Regions from separate parts of the Streptomyces sp. BRA346 genome, predicted to be linked through region 2. Evidence: predicted binding sites of a transcription regulator. Region 2 holds the regulator's gene; the other holds the start of a gene.
What was found. The regulator HrcA, encoded in region 2, represses chaperone genes, less so after heat shock. The targets are predictions, from matches to a motif close to TTNGCACTCNGNNNNNCNGAGTGCNAA.

Region 1 (12,024 bases), on a different contig from region 2:
TCCAACTCGGCGAGGTCGAGCCCGCCGGTGGCGATATGGCCCCGGTACTCCTCCCACCAACCGCCCTTGCGCTCCCTGGCCATGGCGACGAGCGCGTCGACGTACGCGTGGTCGGGGCAGGTGTAGATGGCGGCGAGGGCCCGCACCCGCTCCTCGCTCACCCCGAAGCGGGCCAGCTCAAGGTTGGTGATGTGCGTGCGGTTGATGCCGAGCCGGTCGGCGGCCTCCTGGATGCTGAGTCCGGCGCCCTCGCGCATCCTCCTCAGTTCTGTACCGAGCCGGACTTGACGCGCGGTCGGGACGCTTCTGGGTGGCATGGTCCTCCGTCACCCTCAGGGAGTAATTGTCGGGGAACTTCAACGGGACCGTAGCAGTTGTTTGCATCGCTGCCCTACCTTGGGTGTCGTTGCCGCTACTGCGCGTTGATCGCCGTAACGGTACGCGCGCTATCGGCCCCTTCGCAGGGAGTTGACCCATGAATCCCGATCACGAGTCCGACGACCGTCCACCGCGTCGCCCGCCAGCTCCCTCCAAGGACCCGTACGTCTACACGCTCCAGAGCAACCGGAACGCCACCTCCGCCAAGGTCTGCCGGGACTTCGTCGCCGTCGTGCTGGGCTCCGTGGGGCAGGAGGACCTGGTCGAGGTGGCCACCCTGTGCACCTCCGAACTGGCCACCAACGCCTTTCTGCACGCCGAGGGCGACTCCCTGACGCTGCGCGTGATGATCGAGCCTCCCCGCTACCGCGTCCTCGTCTACGACGCCTCCGCCCAACTCCCCACCGCCGGGCGCCTCGCCGCCCCCGACCATCTGCGGGGCCGCGGCCTCGGCCTGGTCGCCGCCCTCGCCGACGCCTGGGGCACGGCCGACGCGGACCCGGCGGGGAGGTACGCGAAGGGGGTGTGGTTCGAACTCCTCGCGGAGCCGAAAAGCTAAACGGCCGGGTGGCCCAGGAGCATCGTGGGGGCGCCCGCCGAGCGGGTGAGGAGGATCGTGCAGGCGTTGTCCCCTTCCAGCCGCAGCTTCTTGCGCAGATGCTCCGGTTCGATGGCCGAGCCGCGCTTCTTGATGGTCGCGATGCCGACCTCGCGTTCCCGCAGCAGCGCCCTGAGCTTCTTCAGGTTGAACGGCAGCACATCGGTGATCTCGTACGCGGTGGCGTACGGCGTCGGGCGCAGCTCGTCCGTGGTGATGTAGGCGATCGTCGGGTCGATGAGGCGGCCGCCGATGCGGGCCGCGACATCCGCCACGAGGTGGGCGCGGATGACGGCGCCGTCCGGTTCGTACAGCCAGCGGCCGACCGGGCCGGGCTCGGGGTCGGGGAGCTGGGCGCCGAGCAGGGAGTGGCCGGTGGGCAGCAGGGTGGCGCGGCGCATGCCGGGGCGGGCGGTGCCGAACCACAGCACGGCCTCCTTCACGTTCCCCTGGTCCGAGATCCACTCGGCCTCCGCGTCCTCCGGCACCGCCTCGTGGGGAATGCCGGGCGCGATCTTGAGGGCGGCGCGCGGGGTCGTACGGGCGGCCTCGATGGCCCAGGACAGCGGCGGGGAGTACGCCTCGGGGTCGAAGACCCGGCCCCGGCCGCCGCGCCGGGCGGGGTCCACGAAGACCGCGTCGTACGGCGAGGTGTCGATGCCGGTGACATCGGCGCAGCGCACCTCGATCAGCTGCGACAGGCCCAGCGCGTCGGCGTTGGCCCGGGCGACCGCGCAGGTCAGCGGGTCGCGGTCGACGGCCAGGACGCTGAGCCCGGCCCGTGCCATCGCGATCGCGTCGCCGCCGATGCCGCAGCACAGATCGGCCACGTTGCGCATCCCGAACCCGGCCAGCCGGTCGGCGCGGTAGGCGGCGACGGAGGTACGGGTGGACTGCTCGACGCCGTTGGGCGTGAAGTACATGCGATGGGCGTCATCGGCCCCGAACTTGGGCACCGCCCGCTGCCGCAGCTGTGCCTGGGTCAGGGCCGCCGAGACCAGGGCGGCCGGATGGTCGCGGCGCAGCCGGGTCGCGGTGGCCAGCTCCCGCGCCGGGTCGTAGTTCCGGAGCGCGGAGAGCAGCGCCTGCCCCTCGTCGCCGAGCAGTGAGTCGAAGGCGTCAACGTCCACATGGCCCATTCTCCCCGCTCCGGGGAGCGCATCCGCACCCGCGTGTCGCGCTTCCGCGCACCGTAGAGATGAAGATCGGTTGTGTGATGATGATCAACGCTGGTCTTTCCAGGTGTCTGGTTCTCGCCGCCGCGGCGGCCCTGCTCACCGGGTGCGGGGGCGGGGACCCCGAGCCGCGCGCCGGGACGGGGAAGGCGCCCGGTCCCGCGCGGTCGGCCTCGCCCGCCCCGTCCTCCGTGTCCCGGGCGTCCGGCACGCCGCCGCCAGGGAGCGGGCGCGAGGACGGTCCGCACCCGCCGCCGGACGGATACCGACGCTGGGGGCTCGACCGTCCGCTGGCCCCGCCGCCCCCGCCCGCCGTCAAGCCGGCGCTCGCGCCGGTGTGGCCGCCGCTGTCCGGGCTGGCGACGGTCATCCGGCGGGTCGCCACCACCGATCGGGTGGTTTTCCTGACGCTCGACGACGGGATCGAGAAGGACCCGGCCTTCCTCGACCAGGCCCGGGATCTCGGTCTGCCGTTCACCCAGTTCCTGGAGGACCAGGTGATCGGCGACCACTACGGCTATTTCCGCGTGCTGCGCGAACTCGGCAACCGGATCGGCAACCACACGCTCACCCACCCCAGCCTGGCGGGCAAGGACTACGAGACCCAGCGGCACGAGATCTGCGGCCAGCAGGACGTCCTCCACGAACGCCTCGGTCTCGATCCCCACCTCTTCCGTCCGCCGTACGGGGACTACGACCGGAACACGCTGCGGGCGGCGGCGGAGTGCGGCCTGAACAAGGCGGTGTTGTGGAGCGCCGAGATGGAGCCGGAGGGGCTCGTGTACCGCTCCGGCAGCGGACTCCGGCCCGGCGACATCATCCTCGCCCACTTCCGCGGCCCCGAGCAGCTCGACGGCGGGACGATGACCGACATGATCACCGAACTCCTGCGCGAGATCCAGGCGCAGGGGTTCACCGTGGCGCGGCTGGAGGACTACATCTGAGCGGCGGCGGGCACGGCGCCCGCGCGGTCCGGCGGCGCCTCGCTTGGCACTCTGGTTGACGGAGTGCTAACCGCGTCATAATGTCAGGGCTGGCACTCGGCACTGCGGAGTGCCAAACACAGCGACGGGCAGGTCCGGCACCCGCGACGACGGATCCACCTGGTCGCCACCTCAGACAGTTAACCCCGTGAGATCTCCGAAGGGGGAGGTCGGATCGTGACGACCGCCAGCTCCAAGGTTGCCATCAAGCCGCTCGAGGACCGCATCGTGGTCCAGCCGCTCGACGCCGAGCAGACCACGGCCTCTGGCCTGGTCATCCCGGACACCGCCAAGGAGAAGCCCCAGGAGGGCGTCGTCCTGGCCGTGGGCCCGGGCCGTTTCGAGGACGGCAAGCGGCTTCCGCTCGACGTCTCGGTCGGCGACGTCGTGCTCTACAGCAAGTACGGCGGCACCGAGGTGAAGTACAGCGGCGAGGAGTACCTCGTCCTCTCGGCTCGCGACGTCCTCGCGATCGTCGAGAAGTAATCACCGAAGTTTTGCCTTGAGCCGCGCCCCGGTGCCCGTGTCACAGATACCCGGGGTCGGGGCGCGGTTCGTTTTTTTGACGCGACGGCGGCTGCCCCCGCACGGCGGCCGAGGATCGCAATGAGAGGACATACGCAACCATGGCGAAGATCCTGAAGTTCGACGAGGACGCCCGTCGCGCCCTTGAGCGCGGCGTGAACAAGCTTGCGGACACCGTCAAGGTGACGATCGGCCCCCGCGGCCGCAACGTCGTCATCGACAAGAAGTTCGGTGCTCCGACCATCACCAACGACGGTGTCACGATCGCCCGCGAGGTCGAGGTCGAGGACCCGTACGAGAACCTGGGCGCCCAGCTCGTCAAGGAGGTGGCGACCAAGACCAACGACATCGCGGGTGACGGCACCACCACCGCCACCGTGCTGGCCCAGGCGCTGGTCCGCGAGGGCCTGCGCAACGTGGCCGCCGGTGCCTCCCCGGCCGCCCTGAAGAAGGGCATCGACGCCGCCGTCAAGGCCGTCTCCGAGGACCTGCTGGCCACCGCCAGCCCGATCGACTCCAAGGCCGACATCGCCGCCGTGGCCGGGCTGTCCGCCCAGGACAAGCAGGTCGGCGAGCTGATCGCCGAGGCGATGGACAAGGTCGGCAAGGACGGTGTCATCACCGTCGAGGAGTCCAACACCTTCGGTCTCGAGCTGGACTTCACCGAGGGCATGTCCTTCGACAAGGGCTACCTCTCGCCGTACATGGTGACCGACCAGGAGCGTATGGAGGCCGTCCTCGACGACCCGTACATCCTGATCCACCAGGGCAAGATCGGCTCGATCCAGGACCTGCTGCCGCTGCTGGAGAAGGTCATCCAGGCCGGCGCCAGCAAGCCGCTGCTGATCATCGCCGAGGACGTGGAGGGCGAGGCCCTGTCCACCCTCGTCGTCAACAAGATCCGCGGCACCTTCAACGCCGTCGCCGTGAAGGCCCCCGGCTTCGGTGACCGCCGCAAGGCCATGCTCGGCGACATCGCGACCCTCACCGGCGCCACCGTCATCGCCGAGGAGGTCGGCCTCAAGCTCGACCAGGCCGGTCTGGACGTGCTGGGCACCGCCCGCCGCGTGACCGTCACCAAGGACGACACCACCATCGTCGACGGCGGCGGCAACAGCGACGACGTCGCCGGCCGCATCGCCCAGATCAAGGCCGAGATCGAGTCCACGGACTCCGACTGGGACCGCGAGAAGCTCCAGGAGCGCCTCGCGAAGCTGGCCGGTGGCGTGTGCGTGATCCGCGTCGGCGCGGCCACCGAGGTCGAGCTGAAGGAGAAGAAGCACCGTCTGGAGGACGCCATCTCCGCGACCCGCGCCGCGGTCGAGGAGGGCATCGTCTCCGGTGGTGGCTCCGCTCTGGTCCACGCCGCCAAGGTGCTGGAAGGCAGCCTGGGCAAGGAGGGCGACGAGGCCACCGGTGTCGCCGTCGTCCGCCGCGCCGTCGTCGAGCCGCTGCGCTGGATCGCGGAGAACGCGGGCCTCGAGGGCTACGTCATCACCTCGAAGGTCGCCGAGCTGGAGAAGGGCCACGGCTACAACGCCGCGACCGAGGAGTACGGCGACCTGGTGAAGGCCGGCGTCATCGACCCGGTCAAGGTCACCCGCTCCGCGCTGGAGAACGCCGCCTCCATCGCCTCGCTGCTGCTCACCACCGAGACCCTGGTGGTCGAGAAGCCGGCCGAGGAAGAGGCCGAGGCCGGTGGCCACGGCCACGGCCACGGCCACGCGCACTGACGCAAGCCGAGCGCCACGCGAAGGCGCGGCCGCCCCGCACGGGGTGGCCGCGCCTTCGCGCGTCGCGCGCCCCGCGGGGGGGGGCGCAAGGCCGCTCGACCCCGGTTCGTTCACCCCTTGACCGGGGACCGGCCCACCTTCGAGGAGACGCCCGCCACCGCCGACCGCGGCACCAGCTTCGCCAGCCCCGTCATCGCCTTGTACCGCGGGTCCGGGATCGACAGCGTCTTCCCCCGCGCGAAGTCCTTCAGGGCCGCCGCGACCAGCCGGTCCGGATCCAGCCACATCCAGCTCGGCGCATGGTCCGGCTTGATCCCCGCCCGGGCGTGGAACTCCGTCCGCACCAGCCCCGGGCACAGCGCCATCAGCCGCACCCCCGACCGTGCCAGGTCCTTCGCCGCGCCCTGTGTGAACTGCACGACCCACGCCTTGCTCGCCCCGTACGTCCCGCGCGGGAAGAAGGCGGCCACCGAGGCCACGTTGATCACGCCGCCGCGCCCCCGCGCCCGCATCGTGTGGGCGGCGGCACTGGTCAGCCGCAGCACCGCCTCGCAGTGCAGCTTCAGCATCCGCAGCTCATCGGCGAGCGGCGCTTCCAGATAGCGGCCGTTGTTGCCGAAACCGGCGTTGTTGACGAGCAGATCGACCGGATGCGTACGGTCCCCCAAGCGCTCCTCGACCGCGGCGATACCGGCGTCCTCGGACAGGTCGGCGCGCAGCACCTCCGCCTCGACCCCGTGCCGGTCGTGGAGGTCGGCGGCCTGGTTCCGGAGCCGCTTCTCGTCGCGGGAGACCAGCACCAGGTTGTGCCCGTCGGCCGCGAGCCGGCTCGCGAAGGCGGAGCCGATGCCCGCCGTGGTTCCGGTAATCAATGCAGTCGTCATACGCGCACGTTATCGGCCGGACGACCACTCCGCGCCCGGGCGCCGCGGCCCCGGGCGGGCGGTCCCCCACCGGTTCGGTCGACACACCACCCCTTACGCCGTCAAAGCACCGGTGCGATATTCCGGTCCGCACCCAAGTGCCCCTTATGCTCGGGAGCATGATCGAGGCTCGTCATCTGAGGGTGCTGCGCGCGGTGGCCGCCACCGGTTCGTTCTCGGCCGCCGCCCGCGAGCTGGGCTGCACCCAGCCCGCCGTCAGCCAGCAGATGAAGGCCCTGGAGCAGTCCACGGGGACGCCGCTGCTGATCCGTACCGGGCGGGAGATGCGGCTGACCGAGGCGGGCGAGGCGCTCGTACGGCACGCGGCGGGCATCCTCGCCGGGCTGGCCGCCGCCGAGGAGGAGGTCGCGGCGCTCGCCGGGCTGCGGGCCGGGCGGGTGCGGCTGGTGTCGTTCCCCAGCGGCAGCTCGACGCTGGTGCCGACCGCGCTCGCCGGGCTGCGCGCCGCCCACCCGGGGACGCGGGTCTCCCTGGAGGAGGCCGAGCCGCCGCGTTCGGTGGAGATGCTGCGTGGGGGCGACTGCGAGATCGCGCTCGCCTTCCGGTACCCGCAGACGGGGCCCGCGGCGGATCCCGACGCGGACCCGGCGGCGGGGTGGGACGACCTGGTGGTGCGGCCGCTGCTGCGGGACCGGCTGGTGGTCATGGTCCCGCACGATCACCGGCTGGCCGGGGCCGGGACGGTGGGGATCGGGGAGCTGGCCGAGGAGCCGTGGATCGCGGGCTGCCCGCGGTGCCGTCGTCATCTGGTCGAGGTGTGCGAGGCCGAGGGCTTCACCCCGCGGATCGACTTCGCGACGGACGACTACCCGGCGGTGGTCGGGCTGGTGGGGGCCGGGCTCGGGGTCGCGGTGCTGCCGGAGCTGGCGGTGGAGTGCGTACGGGCCAAGGGGACGGCGACGCTGGAGGTCAAGCCCGCGGTGCGGCGCGAGGTGGTGGCGCTGACGCTGCCGGACCTGGCGCGGGTTCCGGCGGTGGCGGCGACCCTGGACCGGCTGGAGCTGGCGGCGCGGCGCTGACACGCGTACCGGCGCGGCGCCGACGCGCGAAAGCCCGCCGATCGCCGGTGGTCACGGTCGGCGGTGGGGGTGGTTGATGGCGGGGGTGGTTGATGGAACGTTTCTTCAGTGAGCGGGGGAGCGGGGATCCCGGTCAGGACCCCGGGGCTCCCGAGGAGGCGACCGTGCGATGCCGGGCCCGCCCCATCAGCTCCTCGCGCTCGTCCTCGGTCAGTCCGCCCCAGACTCCGTACGGCTCGCGTACGGCCAGGGCATGAGCCGCGCACTGCGCCCGTACCGGGCAGCGCATGCACACCTCTTTCGCCGACATCTCGCGCGCGCTGCGGGCCGCGCCGCGCTCGCCTTCCGGGTGGAAGAAGAGCGAGCTGTCGACACCGCGGCATGCGGCCAGGAGCTGCCAGTCCCACAGATCGGCGTTCGGACCGGGAAGACGGGAGAAATCTGCCATTGCCTTGTCTCCTCGAAGCGATCGGCTGCGGACGCTGTGTCCCGGGTCGTACACCTACTGTGTAAGTAGATGTAAATATGACTCATTGCGAATCTAGCCACACAGACCGGCAAATTGGAAGCAAGGTCGCCAAATGCCACCGAAGGGGATGACCTTTGGGGGAGACGTGACAGGGCGCGACCTGCGCGGGGAAGCGCCTCCGTGTCCGAGGGCTCACGTAGAGTGTCGAAGGTGGCCGCCGAACCCCGTAACTCTTTCGGGTGACCGTCGTTGAGAGTGCGGAGGCGGTTGATGGGTAAAGCTCTCGGACACATATCCGGGGCTGTCAATCGCTCAGGTGACGATATGTACCAGCCTGGAGGCTCAAGGTGACGCGCATCAGCTGCGGAGGGCGGCCATGACATCCGTCCTCGTCTGCGACGACTCCCCGCTCGCCCGAGAAGCGCTGCGCCGCGCGGTGGCGACGGTGCCCGGCGTCGAGCGGGTGACGACGGCGGCCAACGGCGAGGAAGTCCTCCGCCGATGGGGCGCCGACCGCTCGGATCTGATTCTGATGGACGTGCGCATGCCCGGCCTCGGCGGAGTCGAGACCGTGCGCCGGCTGCTCTCCGCCGACCCCGGCGCCCGGATCATCATGCTCACGGTCGCCGAGGACCTCGACGGGGTCGCCCTCGCCGTGGCCGCCGGTGCCCGCGGCTATCTGCACAAGGACGCCTCGCGCGCCGAGCTGCGCGCGACCGTGACGCAGGCCCTCGCCGACCCGACCTGGCGGCTGGCCCCGCGCCGGCTGCGCTCCGCCGAGATGGGCGCCGCGCCCACGCTCACCGCGCGGGAGATCCAGGTGCTGGAGGGCATGAGCCACGGCCGGTCCAACGCGGAGATCGGCCGTGAGCTGTTCCTCTCCGAGGACACGGTCAAGACGCACGCCCGCCGTCTGTTCAAGAAGCTCGGCGCGTCCGACCGGGCCCATGCGGTGGCCCTCGGATTCCGCTGGGGCCTGGTCCGCTAGGCGCACCCCTGGGGACTTCCTCACATGCTGCGCAGCGGGGGCGCTACGGTCCCCGCCCGCCGGGTGGCGGGCGGGGCGGGAGCGTGCGCGGCACCGGCCGTGACGGCGGCTTGTACCGGTTCCCCGCGCGATGCCGCATCCTTGAAGGTGTGGAGTTCCTCGGGGACGAGTCGGTCGGGCGTGAGGGGAGAGCGCAGGACGTGACGACTACCGGCGCACCTGCTCATAACGCTTCAGCGCACAACTATGGACGCGATGCCACGGAGCCGCCGGGCCCAAGGCACCATGGACGGATGCGCGACGACGAGAGTCCAGGGCCCCCCAAGGGCGGCAGCCCGGGGGCGCCAGGGGCCATCGGTGCCCTCGTCGGGCGCGCGGTCGAGGGGGACGAGCAGGCCACCCACGACCTGCTGGCCCATGTCCACCCGCTCGCCCTGCGCTACTGCCGCACCCGGCTGTCCCGACTGCCGGGTGACGCTCGCCATTTCGTGGACGACCTGGCGCAGGAGGTCTGCCTCGCGGTGCTGTGCGCGCTACCGCGCTACCGCGACACCGGCAAGCCCTTCGAGGCGTTCGTGGTGGCCATCGCCTCCCACAAGGTCGCCGATCTCCAGCGGGCGGCCATGCGCCACCCCGGTTCCACGGCGATTCCCTCGGACGAGATGCCGGAGCAGCCGGACGATTCGCTGGGCCCGGAGGAGCGGGCGCTGCTGAGCAGCGACGCGGAATGGGCCAAGAAGCTGCTCGCGAACCTTCCGGAGAATCAGCGCGAGCTGGTGCTGCTGCGGGTGGCGGTCGGGCTTACGGCGGAGGAGACCGGGCAGATGCTCGGCATGTCGCCGGGCGCGGTGCGGGTCGCTCAGCACCGGGCGCTGAGCCGGTTGCGCGCACTGGCCGAACAGTAGCGCTATCGGTCGTTCCGGGCGGCATCACCAGCGGTATTCGTCGGTTGTCCACAGGGCGGAATGTGACACCGGGGATGGCCGTTAGCATGGGAGTCCGCGCTGGGGCAAGACCATTTGGAAGGGTGTCATGACTGACAACGTCGACGGAGTGCCTGAGAAGTTCGCGATGCTCGGGCTGACGTACGACGACGTGCTGCTGCTGCCGGGCGCCTCCGAGGTGCTGCCGAACGCGGTCGACACCTCGTCCAGGGTCTCCCGGAACGTCCGGGTGAACGTACCGCTGCTGTCGGCCGCCATGGACAAGGTCACCGAGGCCCGCATGGCCATCGCCATGGCCCGTCAGGGCGGTGTGGGCGTGCTGCACCGCAATCTGTCCATCGAGGACCAGGCGAACCAGGTCGACCTGGTCAAGCGGTCCGAGTCCGGCATGGTCACCGACCCGATCACGGTCCGGCCGGACGCCACGCTGCACGAGGCGGACGCGCTGTGCGCCAAGTTCCGCATCAGCGGCGTCCCGGTCACCGACGCGGCGGGCAAGCTGCTGGGCATCGTCACCAACCGGGACATGGCCTTCGAGGTGGACCGGGGCCGTCAGGTCCGCGAGGTCATGACCCCGATGCCGCTGGTCACCGGCAAGGTCGGGATCTCCGGTGACGACGCGATGCAGCTGCTGCGCCGCCACAAGATCGAGAAGCTTCCGCTGGTCGACGACGCGGGCGTGCTCAAGGGCCTGATCACGGTCAAGGACTTCGTGAAGGCCGAGCAGTATCCGAACGCGGCGAAGGACGACGAGGGCCGGCTGGTCGTCGGCGCGGCCGTCGGCGTCGGCGACGAGGCGTTCGACCGGGCGCAGGCGCTGGTCGAGGCCGGGGCCGACTTCCTGGTGGTCGACAGCGCCCATGGGCACAGCCGGGGCATCCTCGACATGATCGCCAAGGTCAAGTCCAACGTCCCGGTCGACGTGGTCGGCGGCAACGTCGCCACCCGCGACGGCGCCCAGGCGCTGATCGACGCGGGCGTGGACGGGGTGAAGGTCGGCGTCGGCCCGGGCTCCATCTGCACCACCCGGGTGGTCGCGGGCATCGGCGTCCCGCAGGTGACCGCGATCTACGAGGCGGCCCGCGCGTGCCACGCGGCCGATGTGCCGCTGATCGGCGACGGCGGTCTCCAGTTCTCCGGTGACATCGCCAAGGCGATCGCCGCCGGTGCGGACACCGTGATGCTGGGCAGCCTGCTGGCCGGGTGCGAGGAGTCGCCGGGCGAGATGGTCTTCATCAACGGCAAGCAGTTCAAGTCCTACCGGGGCATGGGGTCGCTGGGCGCTATGCAGACCCGCGGCCAGGCCCGCTCGTTCTCCAAGGACCGCTACTTCCAGGACAACGTGCTCTCCGAGGACAAGCTCGTTCCCGAGGGCATCGAGGGCCAGGTGCCCTACCGCGGCCCGCTGGCCTCGGTCGCCCACCAGCTGGTCGGCGGTCTGCGCGCCTCCATGGGGTACGTCGGCTCGGCGTCCGTGGCGGAGCTGAAGGAGAAGGGCCGCTTCGTGCGGATCACCGCCGCGGGCCTCAAGGAGAGCCACCCGCACGACGTCCAGATGGTCTCCGAGGCGCCGAACTACAGCGGCCGTTAACCCGCGCGACCCCCGCGCGCCGGGCCGCGCGCGGGGGGTGGCGATACTGGTACGGCAGAACAAGCCAGCGAAAGGCACCCCACGTGACTGAGATCGAGATCGGGCGCGGCAAGCGCGGCCGCAGGGCGTACGCGTTCGACGACATCGCCGTCGTGCCGAGTCGTCGTACCCGGGACCCGAAGGAGGTCTCGATCGCCTGGCAGATCGACGCCTACCGCTTCGAGCTGCCCTTCCTGGCCGCCCCGATGGACTCGGTGGTCTCCCCGCAGACCGCGATCCGCATCGGTGAGCTGGGCGGCCTCGGAGTGCTGAACCTCGAGGGTCTGTGGACCCGGTACGAGGACCCCGAGCCGCTGCTCGCCGAGATCGCCGAGCTGGACGAGCGCACCGCGACCCGCCGGCTCCAGGAGATCTACGCCGAGCCGATCAAGGAAGAGCTGATCGGGCAGCGGCTGAAGGAGGTGCGCGACTCGGGCGTGGTCACCGCCGCCGCCCTGTCGCCGCAGCGCACCGCGCAGTTCTCCAAGGCCGTGGTAGACGCCGGGGTCGACATCTTCGTCATCCGGGGCACCACCGTCTCGGCCGAGCACGTCTCGGGCGCCGCCGAGCCGTTGAACCTCAAGCAGTTCATCTACGAGCTGGACGTCCCGGTCATCGTGGGCGGCTGCGCCACGTAC
Region 2 (12,024 bases):
TCTCAGGAGCCGCACAGTGGGGACGTCATCTTCCACCCCGTCTGCATCCGCAGGCGGGGTGGCTCTGCCGGTCGGGGGAATCGGCCCCGTCCGTACCAGCGCCTCGGCCCGCGCGAGCCTGCCCGGCAGTCCGCTCGCGGCCTCCGCCGCGCGCCGGTTCGTGCGCGCCGCGCTCGCCGAGTGGGTCGCGCTCGACGTACCGTCCGCCGACCGGATCACCGACCGGGTCGCGGACGAGGCCGTCCTGTTGGTGAGCGAGCTGGTCACCAACGCGGTGGTGCACGCGGGCACCGCGGTCGAGGTGTGCTGCGCGCTCGATGTGTCGAGCCACGAGGGCGAACCGCCCTCCCTCGTCGTGGAGGTGACCGACCATCACCCCACTCGGGTGCTGCGCGGCGATCCGCCCGTCGACGCGGACGGCGCGGAGTGCGCCGGAGGCCACGGGCTGCGGCTCGTCGCCGAGATCGCCGAGGCGTGGGGGACGACGTACCGGCGCTCCAGCAAGACGGTGTGGTTCCAGGTGTCGGTCCGGGCCGCCGCCGAACCGGTGGTCCCCTCGCCCGAGGAGCCCATGGCCGGGGATCTCGCGCCCCCGTGGGCCTCGCGCGGTACGGAGATCGTCGCCCCCGCGCCGCGCCGGGTGCCCGCCCGCCGCGCCGATCCGGAATGGACCCGGCACGGCGCGCTGTCCTTCCTCGCCGAGGCGTCCGACCTGCTCGCCGGGCAGTTCGACGAGGAGATGGTCACCTCGCTCGCCGGACAGCTGCTGGTGCCCCGGCTCGCCGACTGGTGCGCGATCTGGCTCGACACCGGCGGCGGGCCGCCGCGGCTGGCCCGGGTCTGGCACGCCAGCGAGAGCCGCATGGAGGGGCTCAAGCAGGTGCTGGAGAAGGAGCCGCCCCAGCTGCCCGCGACCGCGCGCGGCGGCCCGCTGGACTGGCCGTGGCCGGCCGACCCCGCGGCGTACGGGCCCGGCGGCGCGGCGCTCGCCTGCCGCCTGATCGCGGGCGGGCGCGCGCTGGGCACGCTGCTGCTCGGGCGGGCCGGGCTGGTGCGCATGCCGGACGAAGTCGTCGGCCTGATCGAGGACTTCGCGCGCCGCGTCGCGCTCGCCCTCGCCTCCGCCCGGCGCTACACGCGCCAGGCCACCATCAGCAGCGTGCTCCAGCGCGGGCTGCTGCCGTCCGGGATCGCCCGGATCCCCGGCGTGGAGTCGGCCGTGGTGTACGAGCCGACCGGCGACATCTCGGCCGGGGGCGACTTCTACGACGTCTTCCCGGCCGGTGACGGGCGCTGGTGCTTCGTCCTCGGCGACGTCTGCGGAAACGGCCCCGAAGCGGCCGTGGTGACCGGCCTGGTGCGGCCCTGGCTGCGGCTGCTGGCCCGCGAGGGCTACGGCGTGGGGGAGGTCCTCGACCGCCTCAACCAGCTGCTGGGCGAGGAGACCGTGGGGGAGGCCGTCGAGGCGGTCGAGGCGGCGGGCGGCACCGACCCGGGCGGCGCGGGCCTGCCGCCGGGCGGCGGCCCGGCGCGGTTCCTCTCGCTGCTGTACGGGGAGCTGGTGCCGCTCGGGCCGGGCAGCGAGGGCGGGGTGCGGTGCACGCTGGCCAGCGCGGGCCATCCGCTGCCGCTGGTCCTCCAGCCCGATGGAACGGTTCGGACGGTCGCCGTGCCGCAGATACTCCTCGGCGTGGTGGAGGAGGCCGCGTACGAGAGTGAAACGTTCGATCTGGCGCCCGGCGAGACCCTGCTGTGCGTGACGGACGGGGTGACGGAGCACCGCTCCGGCACCCGCCAGTTCGACGACGAGGACGGCCTCGCGGCGGTGCTCGCGGGCTGCGCGGGGCTCAGCGCCCGGGAGGTCGCGCAGCGGGTGCGGCAGGCGGTGGACGAGTTCGCGGTGGAGCCGCCGGACGACGACCTGGCGATGCTGGTGCTCAGAGCGCTGTAGAAGCGGCGCCCCGCGGGAGGGGCGGGGCGCGCCGCGGGATGGCGGACAATGGGCCGTATGCCTTCCGTACTGCCCGACGGCGACCCCATGCCCCAGGACGGCGCGCTGCCCCCCGGCGCGCTGGCCGGGGCGGCGGGACGGCCGCTGGGGTTCTATCTGCACGTGCCCTACTGCGCCACCCGCTGCGGGTACTGCGACTTCAACACGTACACCGCCGCCGAGCTGCGCGGATCCGGCGGGGCGCTCGCCTCCCGGGACAATTACGCCGAGCAGGTCGCGGAGGAGGTGCGGCTCGCGCGGAAGGTGCTGGGGGACGATCCGCGGCCGGTGGAGACCGTGTTCGTCGGCGGCGGCACGCCGACCTTGCTGGCGGCCGCGGACCTCGGGCGGATGCTCGGGGCCATCCGCGACGAGTTCGGGCTGGCCGACCGGGCCGAGATCACGACCGAGGCCAATCCGGAGTCGGTCGATCCGCGGTATCTGGAGGCGCTGCGGGAGGCCGGGTTCAACCGGGTGTCGTTCGGGATGCAGAGCGCCCGGCAGCACGTCCTGAAGGTGCTGGACCGCACCCACACCCCCGGCCGCCCCGAGGCCTGCGTCGCGGAGGCGCGGGCCGCCGGGTTCGATCATGTGAACCTGGACCTGATCTACGGAACCCCCGGCGAGAGCGACGACGACTGGCGGGCCTCACTGGAGGCGGCGCTCGGCGCGGGCCCGGACCATGTGTCGGCGTACGCGCTGATCGTCGAGGAGGGCACCCAGCTGGCCCGCCGCATCCGGCGCGGCGAGGTGCCGATGACCGACGACGACGCCCACGCGGACCGCTACCTGATCGCCGAGGAGATGCTGTCGGCGGCCGGGTTCGCCTGGTACGAGGTCTCCAACTGGGCGACCTCGCCCGAGGGCCGGTGCCGCCACAACGAGCTGTACTGGCGCGGCGCCGACTGGTGGGGCGCGGGCCCCGGCGCGCACAGCCACGTCGGCGGGGTGCGCTGGTGGAACGTCAAGCACCCCGGGGCGTACGCCCAGGCGCTCGGCGAGGGCCGCTCCCCGGGCGCCGGGCGGGAGCTGCTGTCCGACGAGGAGCGCCGGGTGGAGCGGATCCTGCTGGAGCTGCGGCTGTCCGAGGGGTGCCCGCTGGAACTGCTGCGCCCGGCCGGGGCGGCGGCCGCGGCACGGGCGCTGGAGGACGGCCTGCTGGAGCCGGAGCCCTACGGCCAGGGCCGGGCCGTGCTCACCCTCAAGGGCCGCCTGCTGGCCGACGCGGTGGTGCGGGACCTGGTCGACTAGTCGGCCGGGGGCGCCGTGACGAAATCGATCAGTTCCTCCACCCGCCCCAGCAGCTCCGGCCGCAGGTCCTTGTAGGAGCGGACCGCGGACAGGATCCGCTGCCACGCCGCGCCCGTGTTCTCCGGCCAGCCCAGGGCGCGGCACACGCCCGTCTTCCAGTCCTGGCCGCGCGGCACCGCCGGCCAGGCCGGAATGCCGAGCGAGGACGGCTTCACGGCCTCCCACACGTCGATGAAGGGGTGCCCGACGACCAGGACGCTCTCGTCGGTGATCTGCTCGGCGATACGGGACTCCTTGGACCCGGCCACCAGGTGGTCCACCAGCACGCCGAGCCGGGCGTCCGGGCCGGGCGAGAAGTCGCGCACGATGGCGGGCAGGTCGTCGACGCCCGCCAGGTACTCCACGACGACACCCTCGATGCGCAGGTCGTCGCCCCAGACCCGCTCCACCAGCTCCGCGTCGTGGCGGCCCTCCACGTAGATGCGCCCGGCGCGGGCGACCCGTGCGCGGGCACCGGGGACGGCGAGCGAGCCGGAGGCCGTGCGCTGCGGCGCGCCGGGGGCCGCCGCGCGCGGGCGTACGAGGGTCACGACGCGGCCCTCCAGGAGGAAGCCGCGCGGCTCCATGGGGAAGACCCGGTGCTTGCCGAAGCGGTCCTCCAGGGTGACCGTCGGCCCCTGCGCGGTCTTCTCGCAGCGGATCACGGCACCACAGAACCCCGTGGTGACCTCCTCGACCACCAGGTCCGGGTCCGCGGGGACCTCGGGGGCGGGCTGCTGCCGCTTCCAGGGCGGGGTCAGATCCGAGTCGTACTGTCGGCTGCGCATCCGGATGACGATAGCGCGGCGGGTCAACGGTCAGCGGGACACGCCGAAGCGCGCGGCCAGTTCGTCGCGTTGGTCACGTACGAAGGCCGCGTCCACGACCGACCCGTGCCCTGGCACGTACCGCGCGTCCTCGCCGCCGAGGGCGATCAGCCGGTCGAGGGCGGCGGGCCAGTGGGCGGGGATCGCGTCGGGCCCGGCCTGCGGCGTGCCCGACTCCTCGACCAGATCGCCGCAGAAGACCACCTCCGGCCCTCCCGGGACCAGAACGGCCAGGTCATGGGCGGTGTGCCCGGGGCCCACGTTCGCCAGCAGCACGGACCGGCCGCCCAGGTCGAGGGTGACCTCCCCGGAGACCGCGTGATGCGGCGGTACGAGGTGATCGACGGCCTCGGCGGCGGCGTCGGGGGCCACCCCGTGCCGTACCGCGTCCTCGCGCAGCGCGTCCCGGTCGCGGCGCAGCACCCCCTCCAGGCCGGTGGCCCCGTACACCGCGCAGCCCGCGAAGGCGGCCGTGCCCAGGACATGGTCGAAGTGCGGATGGGTGAGCGCGATCCGGGTCGGCCTGCGGCCGGTCAGCCGGGTGATCTCGGCCCGCAGCGCCGCGCCCTCGCGCAGCGACGAGCCGGTGTCCACCACGAGGACGTCCGTAGCACCGACGACCACACCGACCGTGCAGTCCCAGTCCGGCAGCCGGCGGCGGGCGACATCGGGCGCGAGCTGTTCCCACCCGGCCTCTTCCCAACACGTCTTCATACCGAGACGCTAGCTCCAACAGCGATAGCGTGACGTGTGGCCGGGCACCGGCGGGGGGCGGCTCTTGCCGTGGCCACCGCACCCCGCCGTACACTGGCTGAGGGGTTCTGGCACTCGTGACCATTGAGTGCCAGAGGGACGACCTGATGACACGGCTGGACTGGAGGTGCGCGGGGTGCTCAGCGAACGCAGACTCGAAGTGCTGCGTGCCATTGTCCAGGACTACGTGGGCACCGAGGAGCCGGTCGGCTCCAAGGCGCTCACCGAGCGGCACCGGCTGGGGGTCTCCCCGGCCACGGTGCGCAACGACATGGCGGCGCTGGAGGACGAGGGCTTCATCGCCCAGCCGCACACCAGCGCCGGGCGCATCCCCACGGACAAGGGCTACCGGCTCTTCGTGGACAGGCTGGCGGGAGTGAAGCCGCTGTCCGCTCCGGAGCGGCGCGCCATCCAGAACTTCCTCGACAGCGCCGTCGACCTCGACGACGTGGTGGGGCGCACCGTCCGGCTGCTGGCGCAGCTGACCCGGCAGGTCGCGGTGGTGCAGTATCCGTCGCTGACCCGTTCGACGGTGCGGCACGTGGAGCTGCTGCCGCTGGCCGTGGCCCGGGTGATGCTGGTGCTGATCACCGACACCGGGCGGGTCGAGCAGCGCATGGTGGACTGCCCGGCTCCGATCAGCGACGACTCGCTGGCGGACCTGCGGGCCCGGCTCAACAGCCGGGTCGTGGGGCGGCGGTTCGCGGATGTGCCGCAATTGGTGCAGGATCTTCCGGAGTCCTTCGAGCAGGAGGACCGGGGGACGGTCTCGACCGTGCTGGCGACGTTGCTCGAAACGCTTGTCGAGGAGACCGAAGAGCGGCTGATGATCGGCGGCACCGCGAACCTCACGCGTTTCGTGCATGATTTCCCCCTGACGATCCGGCCCGTGCTGGAGGCACTTGAGGAGCAGGTCGTCCTCCTCAAGCTGCTCGGCGAGGCCAAAGACTCGGGTATGACCGTGCGCATCGGGCATGAGAATGCTCACGAGGGGCTGAATTCAACCTCGGTCGTCGCGGTCGGCTACGGTTCGGGCGACGAAGCCGTCGCCAAACTCGGCGTGGTCGGACCGACCCGCATGGACTACCCCGGAACGATGGGAGCGGTACGCGCAGTGGCACGTTACGTCGGACAGATCCTGGCGGAGTCGTAAGTGGCGACGGACTACTACGCAGTCCTGGGCGTGCAGCGCGATGCCTCGCAGGACGAGATCAAGAAGGCATTCCGCCGGCTCGCACGCGAGCTGCACCCGGACGTGAACCCGGATCCGAAGACCCAGGAGCGGTTCAAGGAGATCAACGCCGCTTACGAGGTGTTGTCGGACCCGCAGAAGAAGCAGGTCTACGACCTGGGCGGGGACCCGTCGGGTTCGGCCGCGGGCGGCGGCGCCGGTGGCTTCGGCGCGGGCTTCGGCAACTTCTCCGACATCATGGACGCCTTCTTCGGCACCGCCTCGCAGCGCGGACCTCGGTCCCGGACGCGGCGCGGCCAGGACGCCATGATCCGCCTCGACGTGGAGCTGAACGAGGCCGCGTTCGGCACCACCAAGGACATCCAGGTCGACACCGCGGTGGTGTGCACGACCTGTAGCGGTGAGGGCGCGGCGCCGGGCACCTCGGCGCAGACGTGTGACATGTGCCGCGGCCGCGGTGAGGTCTCGCAGGTGACGCGGTCCTTCCTGGGCCAGGTCATGACCTCGCGGCCGTGCCCGCAGTGCCAGGGCTTCGGCACCGTGGTGCCGACCCCGTGCCCGGAGTGCGCGGGCGACGGGCGGATCCGCTCGCGGCGCACGCTGACGGTGAAGATCCCGGCCGGTGTGGACAACGGCACCCGCATCCAGCTCGCGGGCGAGGGCGAGGTCGGCCCGGGCGGCGGCCCGGCGGGCGACCTGTACGTGGAGATCCACGAGGTCCCGCACCCCGTCTTCCAGCGGCGCGGCGACGACATGCACTGCACGGTGACGATCCCGATGACCGCGGCGGCCCTCGGCACCAAGGTGCCGCTGGAGACGCTGGACGGCCTGGAGGAGATCGACATCCGGCCCGGCACCCAGTCCGGCCAGTCGGTGCCGCTGCACCAGCGCGGCGTCACCCATCTGCGCGGCGGCGGCCGGGGCGATCTGATCGTCCACGTCGAGGTGACGACCCCGACCAAGCTCGACCCGGAGCAGGAGGAGCTGCTGCGGCGGCTGTCCAAGCTGCGCGGCGAGGAGCGGCCGACCGGGGAGTTCAAGCCGGGGCAGCAGGGTCTGTTCTCGCGCCTGAAGGACGCGTTCAACGGACGGTAGGCGCCCGGCCGGGGCCGGGGGCCCGCGGCGGAGCCGCTGTCCGCAGCCCCCGGGGGATGCGGCCAAGCCGGGGCAGCAGGGCCTGTTCTCGCGCCTGAAGGACGGGTTCAACGGACGGTAGGCGCCGCCGGTGAGCGCCTTCGGCGGACGCTGATCCGGTGACGGATCGCCGCGGGGGGCATGGCACCATGTGCCCATGTCCTCCGCGCTGACCGATCTCGCCCGGTACCCGATCGTGCAGGCTCCGATGGCGGGCGGGGCCTCCTGCCCGCAGCTCGCCGCCGCTGTCATCGAGGCCGGGGGCCTCGGCTTCCTCGCCGCCGGTTACAAGACGCCGGAGGCGATGTACGAGGAGATCAAGCAGCTGCGCGGGCTGACCGGCCGCCCCTTCGGCGTCAACCTGTTCATGCCGCAGGCGCCCGGCGACCCGGCCGCCGTCGCGGTGTACGCCGACCGCATCGCGGGCGAGGCGTCCCGCTACCAGACCGCGCTCGGGGACCCCGAGTCCGGCGCCGACGACGCGTACGACGCCAAGCTGGCGATCCTGCTGAACGACCCGGTCCCGGTGGTCTCGTTCACCTTCGGCTGCCCCACCCGGGCCGTGCTGGACGCGTTCGCCCGGGTGGGCACCCGGACCATCGTCACCGTGACCTCGCCGGTGGAGGCGGAGACCGCCCAGTGGGCGGGCGCCGACGCCGTCTGCGTCCAGGGCGTGGAGGCCGGTGGCCACCAGGGCGGCTTCCGCAACGACCCGGCCGACGACGCCCCCGGCGCCGTGCTCGGGCTGCTGTCGCTGGTCGCGCTGGTGCGCGAGACCGTGCAGATCCCGATCATCGCGGCGGGCGGGCTGATGCGCGGCTCGCAGATCGCCGCCGTGCTGGCCGCGGGCGCGGCCGCGGGGCAGCTGGGCACCGCGTTCCTGGTGTGCCCCGAGTCGGGGGCGAACGGCCTGCACAAGGCGGCCATGACCGATCCGCTGTTCGGCCGGACCGAGCTGACCCGGGCGTTCTCCGGCCGCCCGGCCCGCGGTCTGGTCAACCGGTTCATCCGCGACCACGGCCCGTACGCCCCGGCCGCCTACCCCCAGCTGCACCACCTCACCTCCGGGCTGCGCAAGGCGGCGGCCAAGGAGGGCGACCCGCAGGGCATGGCGCTGTGGGCCGGGCAGGGGCACCGGCTGGCGCGTGAACTGCCCGCCGCGCGGCTGGTGGAGACCCTGGCCGTCGAGCTGAACGCGGCGGGGTCCGCGTACGGGTTCCAGGACCCGCGTGGCGTGGTGTCGTGACCGCCCCGGTGTTCGTGGCCGACTCCCTCGCGGGAGCGGCCACCGGGGCCCGTATCGCGCTGGAGGGCCCGGAGGGGCGGCACGCGGTGTCGGTGAAGCGGCTGCGGGTCGGCGAGGCGGTGATCCTCACGGACGGCGCCGGTACGGGCGTCTCGGGCACCGTGGCGTCCGTCGAGGGCAAGGACCGGCTGCTGGTCGAGGTCGATGACGTACGCCACGAGGCGGCGCCGAGCCCGCGGATCACCGTCGTCCAGGCGCTGCCCAAGGGCGACCGCGGCGAGATGGCCGTGGAGACCATGACCGAGACGGGCGTCGACGCGATCGTCCCGTGGACGGCCGCCCGCTGCATCACCCAGTGGAAGGGCGAGCGCGGGCAGAAGGCGCTCGGCAAGTGGCGGTCGACCGCGCGCGAGGCGGGCAAGCAGTCCCGTCGGCTGACCTTCCCCGAGGTCGCGGACGCGATGACGACCAAGGAGGTTGCTCGACTTCTCGCCGATGCCGACCTCGCGGCCGTGCTCCACGAGGAGGGCAGCGACCCCCTGGCGACGGCTCAACTGCCCCAGGAGGGCCATATCGTCCTCGTCGTGGGCCCGGAAGGGGGCGTTTCGCCGGAGGAGTTGGCGGCGTTCGCCGCGGCGGGCGGGCGCCCGTACCGGCTGGGCCCGAGCGTCCTGCGCACCTCCACGGCGGGAACGGCCGCCGCCGCGCTCCTGTTGGGACGCACCGGCCGCTGGAGCTGACCCTTCCGCGGGGAGCCGCGAGGTGGCCGACGATGGTCTTCCGGTTCGCCGTGCGTGATGGGAACCTGACCCCTATGGGGGTATTAAGCGATCATGTACGGCATGGACGGCCACTGCTGGCGGTCGTGGCCGCGGTCGCCGCGGCCGCCGCGGTGACGGGGTGTGAGCCGAGGGACGGCGGGGTCACCGCGATCGCCGTCTCGATCACCACGGACAAGGTCTCCACCTCCGCCCTGGAGCGGGGCGGCATCGGGGTGCGCTGGCTGACCTGCAACGCGGACCTGAAGACCGGCCCCACCGCCGGGGCCTCGGCCTCCCGCGCCGGTGACGCGGGCACGACGGACGCCTCCGTGGACTGCCGGGGCAGGACCGAGGACGACAAGGCCATCGGGATCCGCGGCAAGGTCACCTATGTGCGGGAGAACCACTGCGTGCGCGGTGATCTGACCGGCACGGTCGACGGCCACAAGGTCTTCCAGGCCGATGTGATCGGCGAGTGCGACGGCGGCGACGCCACCGAGAGCCCGACGCCGGAGCGCACCCACCCCTGGGACGAGGCCACCAGCTCCCGCCACACGTACGACGAGAGGACCACCGCACCCGGGAAATAGCGTCCGCATAAGCTGTGGGCCATGTCGGACGAGTCACCGCTGATCCAGAGCCTGCGCACGGCCGTCGCCGCCGCCCCGGACGATGTACCCCTGCGGCTGCACCTGGCGGGGCTGTTGCTGGACGGCGGGCGCGGGCAGGAGGCGATATCCGAGGTCGCGGCGGCACTTCAGCGCGACCCCGGGAACGCCGGGGCGCAGGCCCTGATGGCGCGCGCCGTGGCGCCCCCGGCCCCGCCCGCCGCCCCGGCCCCCGCCGCGGCCCCGGCCGCTCCCGGCCCCGCGTCCGGAACCGGTTCGTACGATTGGCGGCGCGCCGAGGGCGAGTTGGCGGACGTTGTCCCACCGCGCTTCGTGGAGACCCCGGACGACCCCGCGGATTCCGAGCACCCCGAGCACCCCGACGAGGGGCCCCGGCCGCACAGGCCGCTGGCCGCCGACGGCTCCGACGACCCCGGTGAGACCTCCGCGTGGGAGGTGGAGCGCACCGGTGTGCGCCTGGCCGACATCGGCGGCATGGACGAGGTCAAGGAACGCCTCGACGCGGCCTTCCTCGCCCCCATGCGCAACCCCGAGCTGCGCAAGCTCTACGGCAAGAGCCTGCGCGGCGGGCTGCTGATGTACGGGCCGCCCGGCTGCGGCAAGACGTACATCGCGCGCGCCGTGGCGGGGGAGCTGGGCGCCCACTTCATGTCGGTCAGCATCAGCGACGTTCTCGACATGTGGATCGGCAATTCCGAACGGAACATGCGCGAGCTGTTCCAGACCGCCCGCCGCAGCGCCCCCTGTGTGCTCTTCCTGGACGAGCTGGACGCCCTGGGCGCCAAGCGCAGCCAGCTCCGCCACAGCGGGCTGCGCACCACCGTCAACCAGCTGCTGGCCGAGCTGGACGGGGTCGACGCGCAGGCCAACGAGGGGCTGTTCGTGCTCGCCGCCACCAACCACCCCTGGGATGTGGACGGCGCGCTGCGCCGCCCCGGCCGCCTCGACCGCACGCTGCTGGTGCTGCCGCCCGACCAGCCCGCGCGCGAGGCGATCCTCCGCCACCACCTGGCGGACCGCCCGATCGCGGGCGTCGACGTGCGCAAGCTGGCCAAGAAGACCGACGGATTCTCCGGCGCGGACCTCAAGTACCTGTGCGAGACGGCGGCCGAGCGCGCCCTGATGGACTCCGTACGGACCGGACAGGCCCGGATGATCGGCCAGGACGATCTGCTGGCCGCGCTGGGCCAGGTGCGGCCCTCGACCCGCCCGTGGTTCGACACCGCGCGCAACGTGGCCCAGTTCGCCAACGAGGGCGGCACGTACGACGATCTGCTGGTCTACCTCAAGAGCAAGCGGATGCTGTGAACGCCGCGAACGGGGACCGTACATGAGCGAGACTGGAACCGAGCACCCGCTGACCGCCCAGGCGGCCGCGCTGATCGAACTCGATCGGTACGACCAGGCGAAGGAGCTGCTGGCCCGCCGCCTGGCCGGTGATCCGGACGACGTCCGGGCCTGGGCGCGGCTGGCCGTCTGCCACAACCACGCCGAGGACTTCCAGGACGCGCTGCACGCGGCCCAGGAGGCGCTGCGCCGCGCCCCGGAGGACTTCGCCACGCACCGGATACGCTCGTACGCCCTGCGCCGGCTCGCACGTGCGGACGAGGCGGTCGCCGCCGCCCGTGAGGCCGTCCGCATCCTGCCGGACCACTGGGCGGGGTACGTGACGCTCTCCGAGGCGTTGATCGGTCAGCGTGAGTGGTCGCAGATGTACGAGGCGGCGGTGACCGCGGTGCGGCTCGGACCGGAGGAGATCGAGACCCACCACGGCCTGTGGCGGGCGGCCCTGGTCACCGGGCGGCAGGACGTATGCGACCAGGCGGTGCGCGAGGTGCTGCGCCTCGACCCGTCCAACGCCTGGGCGCTACAGCAGCTCGCCACCCGTAAGGCGGCCGCGAAGGACGCCAAGCTCCCGGAGGTCGCCCAGGGCTACGCCCAGGCGCTGGCCGCCGCCCCGAGCGACCAGGGGCTGCGCAGGGGCCTGGAGGGAACGCTGTTCCGGATGGTGCGCGGCACCCGCTGGCTCGCCCTGCTGTGCCTGCTGATCGCCGTGCTGACCGCCAGGGTCTTCCCCACCGGGGACGATCCGACCGCGCTGCCCGCGCCCCTCGGCACGAGGCTCTACTCGCTCGCCCTGATGGGGGTCGTCTGGGCGCTGGGCGCCTGGCGCGCGTACCGCAAGCTGCCGCACGGCGCCAA

Region 1: groES (co-chaperone GroES) is a predicted target of HrcA. The motif match lies at 3,139-3,165, and genes of this name have one in related genera.

Annotation. Positions count from the first base shown of each region.
Region 1 is NZ_JAIWIH010000001.1:124,785-136,808, forward strand. It holds gene LCH29_RS00695 (helix-turn-helix domain-containing protein) at 1-317, opposite strand, end outside; gene LCH29_RS00700 (ATP-binding protein) at 476-937, shown strand; gene LCH29_RS00705 (class I SAM-dependent methyltransferase) at 934-2,115, opposite strand; gene LCH29_RS00710 (polysaccharide deacetylase family protein) at 2,193-3,095, shown strand; gene groES (co-chaperone GroES) at 3,312-3,620, shown strand; gene groL (chaperonin GroEL) at 3,761-5,392, shown strand; gene LCH29_RS00725 (SDR family NAD(P)-dependent oxidoreductase) at 5,503-6,276, opposite strand; gene LCH29_RS00730 (LysR family transcriptional regulator) at 6,435-7,355, shown strand; gene LCH29_RS00735 (WhiB family transcriptional regulator) at 7,489-7,803, opposite strand; gene LCH29_RS00740 (response regulator transcription factor) at 8,201-8,812, shown strand; gene LCH29_RS00745 (sigma-70 family RNA polymerase sigma factor) at 9,106-9,717, shown strand; gene guaB (IMP dehydrogenase) at 9,845-11,347, shown strand; gene LCH29_RS00755 (GuaB3 family IMP dehydrogenase-related protein) at 11,431-12,024, shown strand, end outside.
Region 2 is NZ_JAIWIH010000038.1:170,249-182,272, forward strand. It holds gene LCH29_RS35005 (SpoIIE family protein phosphatase) at 1-1,951, shown strand, start outside; gene hemW (radical SAM family heme chaperone HemW) at 2,009-3,241, shown strand; gene LCH29_RS35015 (DUF3097 domain-containing protein) at 3,238-4,068, opposite strand; gene LCH29_RS35020 (MBL fold metallo-hydrolase) at 4,099-4,821, opposite strand; gene hrcA (heat-inducible transcriptional repressor HrcA) at 4,997-6,013, shown strand; gene dnaJ (molecular chaperone DnaJ) at 6,014-7,147, shown strand; gene LCH29_RS35035 (nitronate monooxygenase) at 7,344-8,432, shown strand; gene LCH29_RS35040 (16S rRNA (uracil(1498)-N(3))-methyltransferase) at 8,429-9,172, shown strand; gene LCH29_RS35045 (hypothetical protein) at 9,298-9,783, shown strand; gene LCH29_RS35050 (ATP-binding protein) at 9,805-11,130, shown strand; gene LCH29_RS35055 (tetratricopeptide repeat protein) at 11,153-12,024, shown strand, end outside.